One region of the Massilia sp. LXY-5 genome, then DNA from elsewhere that is predicted to be linked to it. Evidence: predicted binding sites of a transcription regulator. Region 1 holds the regulator's gene; the other holds the start of a gene.

What was found. The regulator LexA, encoded in region 1, represses DNA repair genes until DNA is damaged. The targets are predictions, from matches to a motif close to ACTGTATNNNNATACAGT.
Region 2: a site for LexA is predicted at 4,690-4,707, ahead of dinB (DNA polymerase IV). Genes of this name have one in related genera too.

Annotation. Positions count from the first base shown of each region.
Region 1 covers NZ_JBNNEH010000002.1:362,076-369,601, reverse strand. The annotation lists gene ACI48I_RS05130 (DUF47 domain-containing protein) at 1-439, opposite strand, end outside; gene ACI48I_RS05125 (replicative DNA helicase) at 523-1,908, opposite strand; gene rplI (50S ribosomal protein L9) at 2,025-2,477, opposite strand; gene rpsR (30S ribosomal protein S18) at 2,514-2,804, opposite strand; gene priB (primosomal replication protein N) at 2,840-3,133, opposite strand; gene rpsF (30S ribosomal protein S6) at 3,164-3,559, opposite strand; gene lexA (transcriptional repressor LexA) at 3,791-4,426, shown strand; gene ACI48I_RS05095 (sel1 repeat family protein) at 4,477-5,337, opposite strand; gene ACI48I_RS05090 (tetratricopeptide repeat protein) at 5,300-6,166, opposite strand; gene ACI48I_RS05085 (cystathionine gamma-synthase family protein) at 6,174-7,415, opposite strand; gene purF (amidophosphoribosyltransferase) at 7,431-7,526, opposite strand, start outside.
Region 2 covers NZ_JBNNEH010000006.1:85,934-93,459, reverse strand. The annotation lists gene ACI48I_RS18860 (TonB-dependent receptor) at 150-2,378, shown strand; gene ACI48I_RS18855 (S8 family peptidase) at 2,767-4,581, shown strand; gene dinB (DNA polymerase IV) at 4,731-5,807, shown strand; gene ACI48I_RS18845 (recombination-associated protein RdgC) at 5,894-6,790, shown strand; gene ACI48I_RS18840 (catalase) at 6,880-7,526, opposite strand, start outside.

The sequences.
Region 1 (7,526 bases):
CTTCGCAGATGGCGACGATCTTCTGGGCATTGCCCATGTCGTGCAGCAGGCCGACGGCTTGCTGGACCTTCTCGCAGCAGGCCAGGCACAGCTCGGCCAGGCGCTTCGCTTCCGGGGTGACGGCGTGCAGGTCGTACAGGGAGACGGTCTGGGCCGCGTCTTCCATCATGTCGAGGATGTCATCCATGCGCGTGATGAGCTTGTGGATGTCGTCGCGGTCGATCGGGGTGATGAAGGTCTTGTGCAGCAGGTCGACGGTGGCGTAGGTAACTTTGTCCGCCTGCTTTTCGATGCTCTCGACGGCATGCGTGCGGTTTTCCAGGTCGTCGAAGTTGGCCATCAGGCCGACCATCTCGTGCGCACCCTTCACGCACAGCGCAGCGTGCTGGTTAAACAAATCAAAAAACTTGCCCTCGGTGGGCATGAGGCGTCCAAACATTAAAGGTTCTCCGTGTAAAAACTCTTGGGACTGCGAGGAACCGCCGCGGGCCTATTCGCACGCGCCGGCAACGCAATATCGGCTTAATCGCCCTGGTAGACGGCGAGGTTACCGCTGTAGTTACCAAACTTGGTGTACTGGCCGATCCAGGTCAGGCGGATCGCGCCGATCGGACCGTTACGCTGCTTGCCGATGATGATCTCGGCGGTACCTTTATCGGGCGAGTCGGGATTGTAGACCTCGTCGCGATACAGGAAGATGATCACGTCCGCATCCTGCTCGATTGCGCCCGATTCGCGCAAGTCGGACATCACGGGACGCTTGTTGGGGCGCTGTTCCAGCGAGCGGTTCAGCTGCGACAGCGCGATGACGGGACAATGCAGTTCTTTCGCCAGGCCCTTCAGGGAACGCGAGATCTCCGAGATCTCGGCCGCCCGGTTGTCGCCCGGCTGGCTGCCCTGCATCAGCTGCAGGTAGTCGACGATGATCAGGCCGAGCTTGCCACACTGACGGGCAAGGCGGCGCGCGCGTGCGCGCATCTCGATCGGGTTCAGCGCCGGCGTCTCGTCGATATACAGCTGGGCGTCGTTCATCTTCTGGATGGCGTGCGTCAGGCGCGGCCAATCCTCGTCGTTCAGGCGGCCGGTACGCAGGCGGTGCTGGTCGAGCTGGCCGACCGAACCGAGCATACGCATGGCCAGCTGGGCGCCGCCCATTTCCATCGAGAACACGGCCACCGGCAGGCCCGCTTCGATCGCGACGTTCTCGCCGATGTTCACGGAGAAGGCGGTCTTGCCCATCGATGGACGGCCGGCCACGATGACGAGGTCGCCCGGCTGCAGGCCCGAGGTCATGCGGTCGAGGTCGATGAAGCCGGTCGGCACGCCGGTGATCTCGCCCTGGTTTTCGCGCGAATACAGTTCGTCGATGCGCTCGACCACCTGGGTCAGCAGCGGCTGGATCGGATTCCAGCCCTGGGCCCCCCGGGCGCCGGACTCGGCAATGGCGAAAATCTTCGATTCCGCCTCGTCAAGCATCTGCTTGACTTCCTTGCCTTGCGGATTGAACGCATTGCCGGAAATTTCGTCGGCGACCGTGATCAGTTTGCGCAGGATGCCGCGGTCGCGCACGATCTCGGCGTAGCGGCGGATGTTGGCGGCGGAGGGCGTGTTCTGCGCCATCGCATTCAGGTATTGCAGGCCGCCCACGTCCTCGGCCTTGCCGAGCGAGACCATGGCCTCGTAGACGGTGATCACGTCGGCCGGCTTGCCGCTGTTAATCAGGCGCACCATCTGTTCGAAGATGATGCGGTGGTCATAGCGGTAAAAGTCGTCCGCGTGCATGAAGTCGGCAATGCGGTCCCAGGCCGCATTGTCGCGCAGCAGGCCGCCGATGACGGACTGCTCTGCTTCGATGGAATGCGGGGGAATGCGCAGCGATTCGATCTGCGGATCTGCGGGGGTATTCATGGCGGGCATTATACCTCCTCCGTCATACCGCTGAAATAATTGGGGAGAATCTGGCAATAAAAAAGCCGGGCAAGCCCGGCTTTTTCTTTTAAACAACAGCGTGCTGCGTGCTGTGCTTAGGCAGCTTCGCCCACGACAGCGATCGTGATTTCCACGACGACGTCGGTGTGCAGCGCGACGGCAACCGGGTGCTCGCCGGTGGTCTTCAGCGGGCCGGTCGGCAGGCGCACTTGCGCCTTTTCGACTGCGAAACCTTGCTTGCTCAGGGCTTCGGCGATGTCGAAGTTGGTGACCGAACCGAACAGACGACCGTCGACGCCGGCTTTCTGGGCGATGCTGATGGTCATGCCGTTCAGCTTTTCGCCTTGGGCTTGCGAAGCGTTCAGCTTTTCAGCAGCAGCTTTTTCCAGCTCGGCGCGCTTGGCTTCGAACTCGGCCTTGGCCGATTCGGTGGCGCGGCGGGCCATCTTTTGCGGGATCAGGAAGTTACGTGCGTAACCGTCCTTGACCTTGACCACGTCGCCCAGGTTGCCGACGTTAACAACTTTTTCCAAAAGGATAACTTGCATATTTTTCTCCAGGATATTCTGATCTGTACGACGGGATTAACCGTGGTGCAGGTCGGTGTACGGCAGCAGCGCGAGGTAGCGTGCGCGCTTGATCGCGGTGTCGACCTGGCGCTGGTAGTGCGCCTTGGTGCCGGTCAGACGTGCAGGCATGATCTTGCCGTTTTCCTGGACGAAGTCCTTCAGGGTGTCGACGTCTTTGTAATCGACCTGTTCCACGTTTGCAGCGGTGAAGCGGCAGAACTTCTTGCGCTTGAACAGCGGGTTCTGCTGTTTGCGCTTGAGTTTTTCTTTGGCTTTGTTTTTGTCGAACTTTTTACCGAATGCCATTTGAGGCTCCTGTATCTAAATGGTGGCCGCTAGTCTTAAGCGGCGGCACTAAAATCAATGATGTGAAACACCAGGGCTTTACTGTTGCGATTCTTCCTGGCCAAAAATCCCGTGAACTGGTGTGCGGCGCCCAGTTCTGCGCTGGCGAAGCGGCCCGAAATTTCTCCCGCGGCGAACGCGGCAATTTCGAACTCGACCAGCCTGTCCACCCCTGCCTCGACCTGCTGCGAACTGTGCATCAGGATTGCCGAGACGACCGGCACGCCGGCGGGGGTATAGCGCAGTACGTCGCGTTCAGCAATCGTCGCGACGACTTGTAACTGGTTCACTGCGAGTTCACGATTCCTGGCAAGAAAAATTTAGGCAGCAGCTGGGGCCGGGGCTGCAGCGGCCGCTGGGGCTTCTGCGCGGTGGCTCTTGGCTGCGTCTTCGCGCTGGACCGACTTCATCATTGGCGATGGAGCGGTTTCAGCTTTCTTCATCTTCACGGTCAGGTGACGCAGCACGGCATCATTGAACTTGAATGCGGTTTCCAGCTCGACCAGGGTCTCGTTGTCGCACTCGATGTTCATGCAGATGTAGTGTGCCTTCGGCAGCTTCTGGATCTGGTAAGCCATCTGACGACGGCCCCAGTCTTCGACGCGATGGATGTTACCGCCGCGTGCGGTGACGCTGGCCTTGTAACGCTCGATCATCGCCGGGACTTGCTCGCTTTGGTCCGGGTGGACGATAAAAACGATTTCATAATGACGCATGCAACACTCCTTGAGGACGTTTAAACAAATGCCCACCTCGGCGTCAAGACGAGTGTGGGAAGGGAAAGCCGGCAATTATAACGCGGATGGCATGAAGGCGCAATCTCCCGCCGGCGTCGCCCCGGCGCGACACCTTGCTCGACAGGAAATGTTAAAAAATGAGGATTTCCCTTGCATTCGCCGAAATACTGTACAAAAATACAGTCTGAATCATTAACCTGTGGCAGATCCATGCTCAAGCTCACTGCAAGGCAACAACAGATCCTTGAACTGATCAAGGAAGCGATCGACAACACCGGCTTCCCGCCGACCCGTGCCGAGATCGCGAAAGAATTGGGCTTCAAATCGGCCAACGCCGCTGAAGAACACCTGCAGGCCCTGGCCCGCAAAGGCGCGATCGAGATCGTCTCGGGCACCTCGCGCGGCATCCGCCTGATCGGCGCTTCCCTGCCCGATCCGGTGCCGACCGTACCGGCCGCCCTGCTGATGTCGCTGCCGCTGGTCGGCCGCGTCGCTGCGGGCTCGCCGATCCTGGCACAGGAACACGTCGAAGCCACTTACAACGTCGACCCCGCCATGTTCGGCGCGCGTCCCGATTTCCTGCTGAAGGTGCGCGGCTGGTCGATGCGCGACGCCGGCATCATGGATGGCGATTTCCTCGCCGTCAAAAAGATCGACAGCGCCAAGAACGGCCAGATCGTCGTGGCCCGCATCGGCGAAGACGTCACCGTCAAGCGCTACCGCAAGACCGGCGAGACCATCGAACTGCTGCCGGAAAATCCGGACTTCAAGGTCATCCGCGTGGAGCCGGGCGACGATTTCGCGCTCGAGGGCCTGGCGGTGGGATTGATGCGCAGCTGGCATTAAGCGCGGCTGGGTATGAAAAAGCCGCTGACGCGGCTTTTTTAACGTCGGCGTTATTTGTTGGCCTGGCTATAGTTGTGCTTTCGCGCCTCGATGTCGCGCGCGCGCTCGGCCGAAGGACCGCCCTCGATGATGGCGTTGTGCTCCTTCACATAGGCCCCTGTCGCGCTGCGCCAGGCTGCGACATCGGCCAGCACCAGCTTGGCCGCGACTTTCGCCTCTTCCGACAGGTTCTCCTGCACCTGGGTAAGATGGGTTTGCGCGCGCTCCGTCTCGGCGGCATTCATCAGCTTCACGATGTCTGCCGGAATGCGCTTTACCAGCGGCGAGGCTGCATTCAGGTTTTCCACGAAACCGTTGTAGCAGCTCTGCCAGCTTGCAATGGCTGCCGATACGCGATCGATCTCGTCGCTCTGCTTCGATATCGCGGGAATGCGCGGTGCGGGACAAGCATATTTCCCGGTTTTCAAGTCGCTACCGTCGTAGCCGCTTAACCAATAATCGATGTCGGCCCGCCGTTCCGTGCGCTGTTGCATGACGACGAGCGAGCTGGCCGCCACCGCATTGCCTTTCGCAGCGGCTTTACGGAACCATGCCTGGGCCTTGGCCTCATCCACGACGCCGGCTTCGCCGTACCAGTACATCTGGCCCAGGTGTTGCTGTGCATCGGCATTGCCGGCATTTGCCAGCCTGGTGTACAAGGTCAGGGCTTCCGTATAGCGCTTCTGCTCGAACAGCGTGTTGGCGGAAGCGAGATCGTTGGCGGCAGCAGCGGGAAGGCTGACAAACAGGAAGGCAGCGTACAGAAGTTTTTTCATGGCGGTAACGAAATGAGCAGGGCCCATCATACTGCGAGAAGGGCCGCCACTCAAAGGATCACTTGCCGGTCGTGATGCGCGTGTTCGTGCTTCCATGCAAACGCATCTCGTTGTCGCGCACGTTCCGAATCGTGTCCAGTTCCAGCTGACGCTTGCGCCGCAGGTTCTCCTCTTTCACGAATGCCTGGGTCGACTTCTCCCAGGCGTCGCGCTGGGCTAACGTCGCGTCGGCTTGTGTTTGGGCATCGAGGATGATCTTGCGGTAGGTCGGCTCGATATGGGCACGCACGCGCTCGAACTCCGCGGGGCTCATCATGTCGAGGACGTCTTGCGGGATCACTTTGCCCGGTGGCATCGCGGAATTGAAGTTACTGACGAAGCCGTTGTAGCAGGTCTGCCATGTTGCAACAGCTGCGCGGGTGGCCTCGATCTCCTCATTGGTCTTCGACAGGACGGGAATCGCCGGCGCTGGGCAGGCGAATTTTCCCGAGCGTAGCTCTTCACCACGATATTCGCTCATCCAGTAAGCGATTTCCTTCTCGCGGGTCTTGCGCCGTTCGAGGATAGCCAGCGATTCCTTTGCGTCGGGGACGCCTGCCGCCGCGGCTTTGCCGATCCATTCGCGGGCAGCGTTCAGATCTTGCGCCGTACCGTCGCCATACCAGTACATCTCGCCAAGGCGGAATTGGGCTTCGGAATTACCGGCGCGCGCGGCCTTGGTAAACAGCGGCAGGGCCTTCGCATAATCCTTGGCTGCCAGCAGGCGATTCGCGTCAGCGAGATCGTCTGCGCTTGCACTAAGGCACACGAAAAGTAAGGAGAGTACATAACGGCGCATGGAATCGTCCTGTCGGAAATATTGTAGGCCGATCATAAAACCGTAATGTTTTAAAGGCAACGCATTCTGCGTGCACATGCGTTGCATTTTTACATCATACGTCCAGTGCGACGCGGAAATCCTCCAGCAAATCGTCGGCATCCTCGATGCCCACCGATACCCGGATCAGCGACTCGGCAATGCCCATGCTGGCACGGCGCTCGGCACCCATCTCGAAGAAAATCGTGTGCGCGACCGGAATCACCAGCGTGCGCGTGTCGCCGAGGTTGCTTGCGGGGATCGCCAGGTTCAGGCGGTTCAGGTAATCGAAAGGATCGATATCCGCGCGCAGCTCGAAGCTGAGCAGCGATCCGGCGGCGCGGAACAGCTCGGTGCTGAGGCCGTGTTGCGGATGCGAGGGCAGGCCCGGATAGTGGACGGCCGAGACCCGTTCATCGGCTTCGAGCATCTGCGCCAGCGCCAGCGCATTCGCGCAGGTGCGCTCCATGCGCAAGGCCAGCGTTTCCGCGCCGACCGCGATGTGGTGCGCCGCTTCCGGCCCGAGGGCGGCGCCGAAATCGCGCAGGGCCTTCGCGCGCAGCTGGGCCATGCCCTGGGCGGCGGGCGGCTGCTTGCGGAAATTCGCCGCGATATTCGGGAAGGCGCTCCAGTCGAACAGGCCGGTGTCGGTCAGCGCGCCGCCGAGCGCGATGCCATGGCCGGCGATCGACTTGGTCAGCGAATTGACGACCAGCCCCGCCCCCACCGCTTTCGGGCGGAACAAATACGGCGTGGTCATGGTGTTGTCGACCACGTACAGGATGCCGCGCGCGCGGCACAGCTCGCCGATACGGGCCAGGTCCGCCACCTGGGTACGCGGATTGGCGATGGTCTCGACGAACACCAGGCGCGTATTTTCCTTCAGCACCGCCTCGACATTGGCCACATCGGTCGCGTCGACGAAATCGACCGCGACGCCCTGCCCCGCGACCGTCTGCCACAGGCTGTTGGTGTTCCCGAACAGGAAGCTCGACGAGACGATGTGGTCGCCTTCTTTCAGCAGCGCCTGGAACAGCGCGCCGATGGCCGCCATGCCGGTGCCGAAGCACAGCGACGACACCCCGTCTTCCATCTTCGTGATCTTGTCTTCCAGCGCGGACACCGTCGGGTTGCCCTGGCGACCGTAGCGGAAGCCCGGCTCCTTGCCCTGGAATACGGACGCCAGCTGGCGCGCATCGTTATAGCCGAATGCGACCGAGGTGTGGATGGGTTTGTGCAGCGAGCCCTGCTCGATCGCCTTGCGGCGGTCGTTGTGCAGGATCGTGGTCGTGAAACCGTAGTGTTTTTTTTCGCTCATGGCAGTGCAGGTGAATTATTCGGCGGGGACCGCTGGATTCAGGTTCAGCTGGGTACGCACCACGTCTTCCTGCGAGACACCCTTGCCGCCGTTATGGCGCGCAGTCTCCAG
Region 2 (7,526 bases), on a different contig from region 1:
CCGCCATCGGAAACAATAGCGGCTTGATTCAGCGGCAATCTTGAGACATCGACAAAGATGCAGGTGCCGTGGCGGGTAAACCGCCGGCCGCCTGGCGGCGCATGGAGGAAGTAGCGGCATCGCGTTTTTTTCTCACTTCAAGGAACAACATGATCAAGATGTCCAAGATGCACCGCCGCGTCGTGCACGCGCACGCTCTGCTGGCGCTGGGCGCCGCCTTCCCGGCCGGTTCGGCCCTGGCCCAGGAAGCAGCCCCGGCCGCCAGCACCGGCGCCCTGCAGACCGTGACCGTCACCGCCCAGCGGCGCACCGAAAACATCCGCGACGTGCCGGTGTCGGTCTCGGCCCTGCGCGGCGAAAAGCTCGACGTGCTGGTGTCGGGCGGCGAGGACATCCGCCTGCTGGCCGGCAAGCTCCCGAGCCTGAACGTGGAATCGTCGAACGGCCGTACCTTCCCGCGCTTCTACATCCGCGGCTACGGCAATACCGATTTCAACACCTTCGCCTCGCAGCCGGTCTCCCTGATCTATGACGACGTGGTGCAGGAAAACCCGATCCTGAAAGGCTTCCCGATCTTCGACCTGCAGAGCGTCGAAGTGCTGCGCGGGCCGCAGGGCACCCTGTTCGGCCGCAACACCCCGGCCGGCGTGGTGAAATTCGAATCCGAGAAGCCGAGCCTGAACAAGCTCGAAGGCTATTACAACGCCTCCATTGCAACCCACAACACGATCAACGTCGACGGCGCCGTCAACGTGCCGCTCTCGAAAGAATGGGCGATGCGCTTCTCGGCCCTGCGCCAGCACCGCGACGATTACGTGGAAAACTTCGCCGACCTCGCCCAGACCCAGAAGCGCGGCGACCTCGACGGCTACAACGAACACGCCGAACGCGTGCAATTCCTGTACAAGCCGGCCGGCGCCTTCAGCGCCCTGTTCAACCTGCACCAGCGCACCACGAGCGGCAGCGCGCGCCTGTTCCGTGCCAACCTGATCCGCAAGGGCACGAACGACATCGCCGACGGCCTCGATCTCGACCGCATCGTCACGAACGCGCAGAACTTCCAGAATCTGACCACCCGCGGCGCCAACGCCCGCCTGTCCTGGGATCTGGGCGACTATAAACTGTATTCGGTCACCGGCTACGAGACCATTGGCGACTATAACAGCCGCGGCGACATCGACGGCGGCACCCCGGCCGGTCCCGGCTTCATCCCTTTCCAGGTCGAGACCGCCAGCAAGATCGAGGACCTGAAGCAGTACAGCCAGGAAGTGCGCCTCGAATCCGAATACGCCGGCCCCCTGAACTGGCAGGCAGGCGTGTACTGGTTCGACGAATCGGCTACCGGCGGCAGCGACAATTTCAGCAGCACGACCGGCGCGCGCACCTCGCGCCTGTTCAGCCGCCAGGACAATACGGCCTGGGCCGTGTTCGGTTCGGCCACTTATAAAGTCTCGAGCGTGTTCGATGTCCGTGGCGGCCTGCGCTACACGAAGGACAAGAAGGATTTCAATACGGTCGTCAACGAAAACGTGGTGCAGATCGGCGACACCGGCGTGAACACCAGCAAGGCGAAGGTCAGCTGGGACCTGTCCGGTACCTACAAGCTGACCCCGTCCGTAAACGTGTATGGCCGCGTCGCCACCGGCTTCCGCGCGCCGAGTATCGCGGCGGCCTCGGCCTCGGTGCCGATCACGGTGGCCGATGCCGAGACCATCACCTCGGTCGAAGCCGGCGTGAAGGCCGACCTGTTCGACCGCCGCGGCCGGGTCGCCTTCTCGGTCTACGACTACACGGTCAAGGACCAGCAGCTGACCGTCGTGGGCGGCAACTCGAACGTCAACCGCCTGATCAACGCGGATAAAACCAAGGGCCGCGGTGTCGAGCTCGACGTCGAGGCGGCGATCAGCCCGTCGCTGCGCGTGACCGGCAGCACCAGCTACAACTACACGCAAATCCGCGACGCCAGCCTGTCGGTGAACCGCTGCGGTTCCTGCACCATCCTGGATCCGATCAACGCCGCCAACCGCGTCGTCATCAACGGCAACATGCTGCCGCAGGCGCCGCGCTGGATCGTCAACGCCACCGCGCGCTGGAGCGCGCCGGTCGCCGACGGCGAGGTGTTCGTGTTTACCGACTGGTCGTATCGCAGCAAGATCAATTTCTTCCTGTACGAAGCGGCCGAGTTCACCGGCAAGCCGCTGACCGAAGGCGGCCTGCGCCTGGGTTACACCTGGGCAAATGGCAAGTATGAAGCGGCCGTGTTCGGCCGTAACATCCTCGACCAGCGCCGCATCACGGGCGCCATCGACTTCAACAACCTGACGGGCTTCACCAATGAGCCGCGTACCTGGGGCGTTCAATTCAAGGGTAACTTTTAATTACAAGAAGCTGACAAAACGCAGCTGACGGTTAAAAAACCTGTGGTGTCCGTAAATGGCCGCGCTCTGCGCGGCCTTTTTTATGCCTGTTTCATAAGCAGATGTCTTGCCTTATATACCAAGTAATGATTGTTGCGACGATGATAATGAAAGCCTGCCGTATGTTATTTGGCGTACATACAAAACCTTCAAATAAACGATGTTTTTGTTAAATCAACATGCGAAAGTGTTGCGAAAGCGCTGCACACGATTCGAAATTCCCCACACGCATGATTACTCCGCAGTACATTTTCCGAGCCGCCACTCGAGGGCACATCGGCGACCAGCCGGTGAACATAAACCAAGGCAATCACGCCTTGACGGAAAACTACACATCGAAGGGCTCAACATGAAGTCGACGCAATCGATTTACCCGAGTTTGTTGAAAGTCGCTGTAGCTGTCTCCATCGCCACCGCCTCGCTGGGCTTCGGCTCCGCCATCGCCGCAGGCAGCGCGCCTGAAGCCCAGGCCGCGGGCACCACGCAATATATCCTCCACACCGACCGCCTGATCGTCAAATACAAGGATGCCAACGTCGGCAGCGCCAAGGCCACCGTGCCGACGGCCATGACGGCGGCACGCCAGGCGATTGCCGACCGCGCCGGCCAGCAGTTCGGCATGCGCCTCCAGGCCCTGCACCATATCGCCACCGGCGCCCAGGTGCTGAAGATCGACCGCAAGGTGTCGCTGCAGGAAGCGTCGGCGCTGGCGAAGGAACTGATGGCACGCGACAGCTCGATCGAATACGCTGAGCCCGACCGCATCATGACCAAGATGGCCACGGCCAACGACCCGTATTACGCGCAGCAGTGGGATTACACCGACGCGACCGGCGGCCTGCGCCTGCCCGGCGCCTGGGACCTCTCGACCGGTACCGGCGTGAACGTTGCCGTGATCGACACCGGCTACCGTCCACACGCCGACCTTTCCGGCCAGTTCGTCGGCGGCTACGACTTCATTTCCGACACCGCGGTGGCCAACGACGGCAACGGCCGCGACGCCGACCCGTCCGACCCGGGCGACTGGATCGCCGCCAACGAGTGCTACGCCGGCAATACCGCACAGAACTCGAGCTGGCACGGCACCCACGTGTCCGGCACCATCGCCGCCAAGACCAATAACAGCCTGGGCATCGCCGGCGTCGCCTACAACGCCAAGATCGTGCCCGTGCGCGTGCTCGGCAAGTGCGGCGGCTACACCTCGGACATCGCCGACGCGATCATCTGGGCCTCGGGTGGTACCGTGACCGGCGTGCCGGCCAACGCCAACGTGGCCAAGGTCATCAACATGTCGCTCGGCGGCGGCGGCGCTTGCGATACCACGACCCAGAACGCGATCAACAGTGCCCGTTCGCGCGGCACCGTCGTCGTCGTCGCGGCCGGCAACGAAAACCAGAACGCCAGCAACTCGAATCCGGCCAACTGCACCGGCGTCATCGCCGTGGCGGCAACCGGCAAAACGGGCGCGAAGGCATCGTATTCGAACTACGGTACCGTGGTCGACGTGGCGGCACCAGGCGGCGACGGTGCCAACAGCATCCTGTCGACGCTCAACAGCGGCACCACCACCCCGGGTTCCGACAACTACGTCGGCTACCAGGGCACCTCGATGGCGACCCCGCACGTTGCCGGCGTGGCTGCACTGATGCTGTCGAAGAACCCTGCGCTGACGCCGGACGACATTGAAGCCAAGCTCAAGAGCACCGCACGCGCTTTCCCGGGCACCTGCTCGCAGTGCGGCACCGGTATCGTCGACGCGGCAGCCGCCGTCGCCGCCGCCAGCGGCGCGACCGCGCCGACGATCTCGGAAACCGAGTCGAACAACACGATCTCGACCGCGAACGCGATCTCGACCAGCGGCACCACCGTCAACGGCACCATGAGCGCCTCGACCGACAGCGACTACTTCGTCGTCCAGCTGCCGCCCGGTAAGACGCTGACCGCCACGATGACCCCGGGCCTGTCGACCGCCGACTACGACGTGTACAGCTACAACAGTGCAGGTACGCAGCTGACCGCCAGCGAAAACGGCGCCGGCGCGACCGATACCGCTTCGGTGGTGAATAACGGCAGCACCACCGCGCCAGTCTATGTGCGCGTGAAGTACTACAGCGGCGGCACCGGTTCGACCAACGGCAAGTACACGCTGAAGGCGACCTGGTAATTTCCCTGCTTGCGTAACAAAGCCCAAAGACGCGCGGCTTGCCGCGCGTCTTTTTTTGCCTGAAGCGCCCTCCCTGCGCCCCTTGCAACAAAATCCAATTGACGAGATACTGTACGGAATTACAGTAGTCGGCCCCGGCCGCCGCCAGAGTGAACGTCCCCGCACGTAAAATCATCCATTGCGATTGCGACTGTTTTTATGCCTCGGTCGAGATGCGCGACGATCCGTCCCTGCGCGGGCGTCCGCTCGCCGTGGGTGGCCGGCCCGACCAGCGCGGCGTCGTCGCGACCTGCAATTACGAGGCGCGCCGCTTCGGCATCCATTCGGCGATGGCGACCGCCCAGGCCATGAAACTGTGCCCGGAATTATTGGTCATTCCGCCGGCGATGGAGAAATACCGGATCGCCTCGCGCCAGATCATGGAGATCTACAGCGACTACACGGACCTGGTCGAACCGCTCTCGCTCGACGAAGCCTACCTGGACGTCTCGAATTCCCCGCACTGCAAGGGCAGCGCCACCCTGATCGCGCAGGAAATCCGCAAACGGATTTTCGAGACCGTCGGCATCACCGCCTCGGCCGGCGTGGCGCCGAACAAATTCGTCGCGAAAATCGCCAGCGACTGGAACAAGCCGGACGGCCTGTTCCTGGTGCGGCCGGAAGAAGTGGATGCCTTCGTCTCGGCGCTGCCGGTGAAAAAACTGCACGGTGTCGGTAAAGTGACGGCCGCCAAGCTGAATAAACTGGGTGCGCAGACCTGCCTTGATTTGCGCGGCTGGACAATGCAGGAGCTGCAACACCACTTCGGCAGTTTTGGTGCGCGCCTGCATGACCTGTGCCGGGGCATCGACAACCGCGAAGTCAGCCCGGAGCGCGAACGCAAATCGGTCAGCACCGAGGAAACGTATACCAACGACGTCCCCGACCTGCCGGCCTGCCTGGCGCTGCTGCCCGAGTTATATGAACACCTGCTGGGCCGGATAAAACGTGCCGGTGCCGAAAAATTCATCAATAAGCTGTTCATTAAAATCAAATTTTCCGATTTCCAGCAGACCACCGTCGAGTGCGTCGCCTATGCACCGCACCTGCCCACCTTCGCGCGCCTGATGGAGACCGGCTGGCTGCGTGCCAGCCGCCCCGTACGCCTGCTGGGCGTGGGCGTGCGCCTGGGCGACAGCGAACATGTCGAGCAGCTGAGCCTGTTTGACGAACACGCAACACATTAAAACGTTGTTGTTGCCACGTGAAAATGTGGCGACATCAGCGTGTAGAATGTCGTTCCCCTGAAATACTGAGACAACAGAAAGCAACTATGTGGTTCAAGAATCTTCAGATTTACCGCCTGCCCGCACCATGGGCCTTCACGCCTGAACAGATGGAGGAGGCGCTCGCGCCACTGGCCTTCACGCCGGCGAACAGCAATGAACTGCTGCGCCAGGGCTGGGATGCGCCGCGTCCGAACGGCGGCCTGGTTCACGTCGTCAACAAGCAGATGCTGATGATGCTCGGCACCGAAAAGAAGCTGCTGCCGAGCTCGGTGATCAACCAGGTCGCCAAGGCGAAAGCGGCCGAGCTGGAAGAGCAGCAGGGCTTCCCGCCAGGCAAGAAGGCGATGAAAGAACTGAAGGAACGCGTGGCCGACGAACTGCTGCCGCGCGCATTCACGATCCGCAGCAATACCTGGACCTGGATCGACCCGGTCAACGGCTGGCTGGTTGTCGATGCCGCCAGCCCGGCCAAGGCCGATGACGTGGTCAAGCTGCTGCTGAAAGGCGTCGACCGCATGCCGCTCGAGTCGCTGCGCGTGCAGCGTTCGCCGGTGGCCGTGATGACCGGCTGGCTGGAAGCCGACGAGGCGCCATATAACTTCACGATCGACCAGGACACGGAACTGCGTGCCACCGGAGAGAGCCGCGCGGCTGTCCGTTACGTGAAACACTCGCTCGATCCGGACGACATCCGCCGCCACATCGCCGCAGGTAAACAGTGCACGCGCCTGGCCATGACCTGGAACAGCCGCGTCAGCTTCGTGCTGACCGAATCGCTGGCGATCAAGGGCATCAAACCGCTGGACGTCATCAACGAAGGCGGCGCCGTCACCAACAGCGACGACGAGCGTTTCGATAACGACATGATGCTGATGACCGGCGAGCTGGCGAAGATGCTGGCCGACGTGGTGGAAGCCTTGGGCGGCGAAGCCAAGGCCTAAGGCTGTTGTTGTTGGGGCGGCTCTGCCGCCCCCATGCGTAAAACGGACCCTCGCGGGTCCGTTTTGCTTTCATACGGCGCATCAAGCGCTTATTTCGCGCTGGCCACCTCCTCACTGGTTGCCGGCTCCTCGCTCCTGCCGTCGGTGTAGGTCGCGCCCTGGCGGTTCTCGTGCGGCATCGGCTTGCCTGGCAGCGGCGGCAGCGCCTTCGCCTTCTCGAGGTCGATGCCGGCGATCTGCGCCACGCGGCGCCCGTAATCCTCGTCGCAATGCCACAGGTGCCATACCATGCGCAGCTGTACGACTTCAGGGCATTGTTTCAGGTCGCCGCCGACATTGTTGACGAGTTCCTCGCGCTCCCAGTCGGCGAAACTGCGGTAGCGGTCGCCCGCCTGCTTGTAGTCGCTGCGCGTATTCGTTGTCTGGTAGCGGCCGAGGTGGCCTTCGACATACTGGTGATAATCGCGCTGCGGCTGCGGCGCCTCCTGCGTGCCGCCCAGCAGGCTCGGCTCGTAGTTGATGTGTTTATTTTCTCCGCTGTCGTCGACCACATACGTCATCTGGCCGTCGCGCTGGTTGGTGCGGGGGCGGGCACGTTCCTGCGGCGCATTGATCGGCAGTTGCAGGTAATTCGGGCCGACGCGGTAGCGCTGGGTGTCGGAATAAGAGAGGGTGCGGCCCTGCAGCATCTTGTCGTCCGAAAAATCGACGCCGTCGACCAGCACGCCGGTGCCGA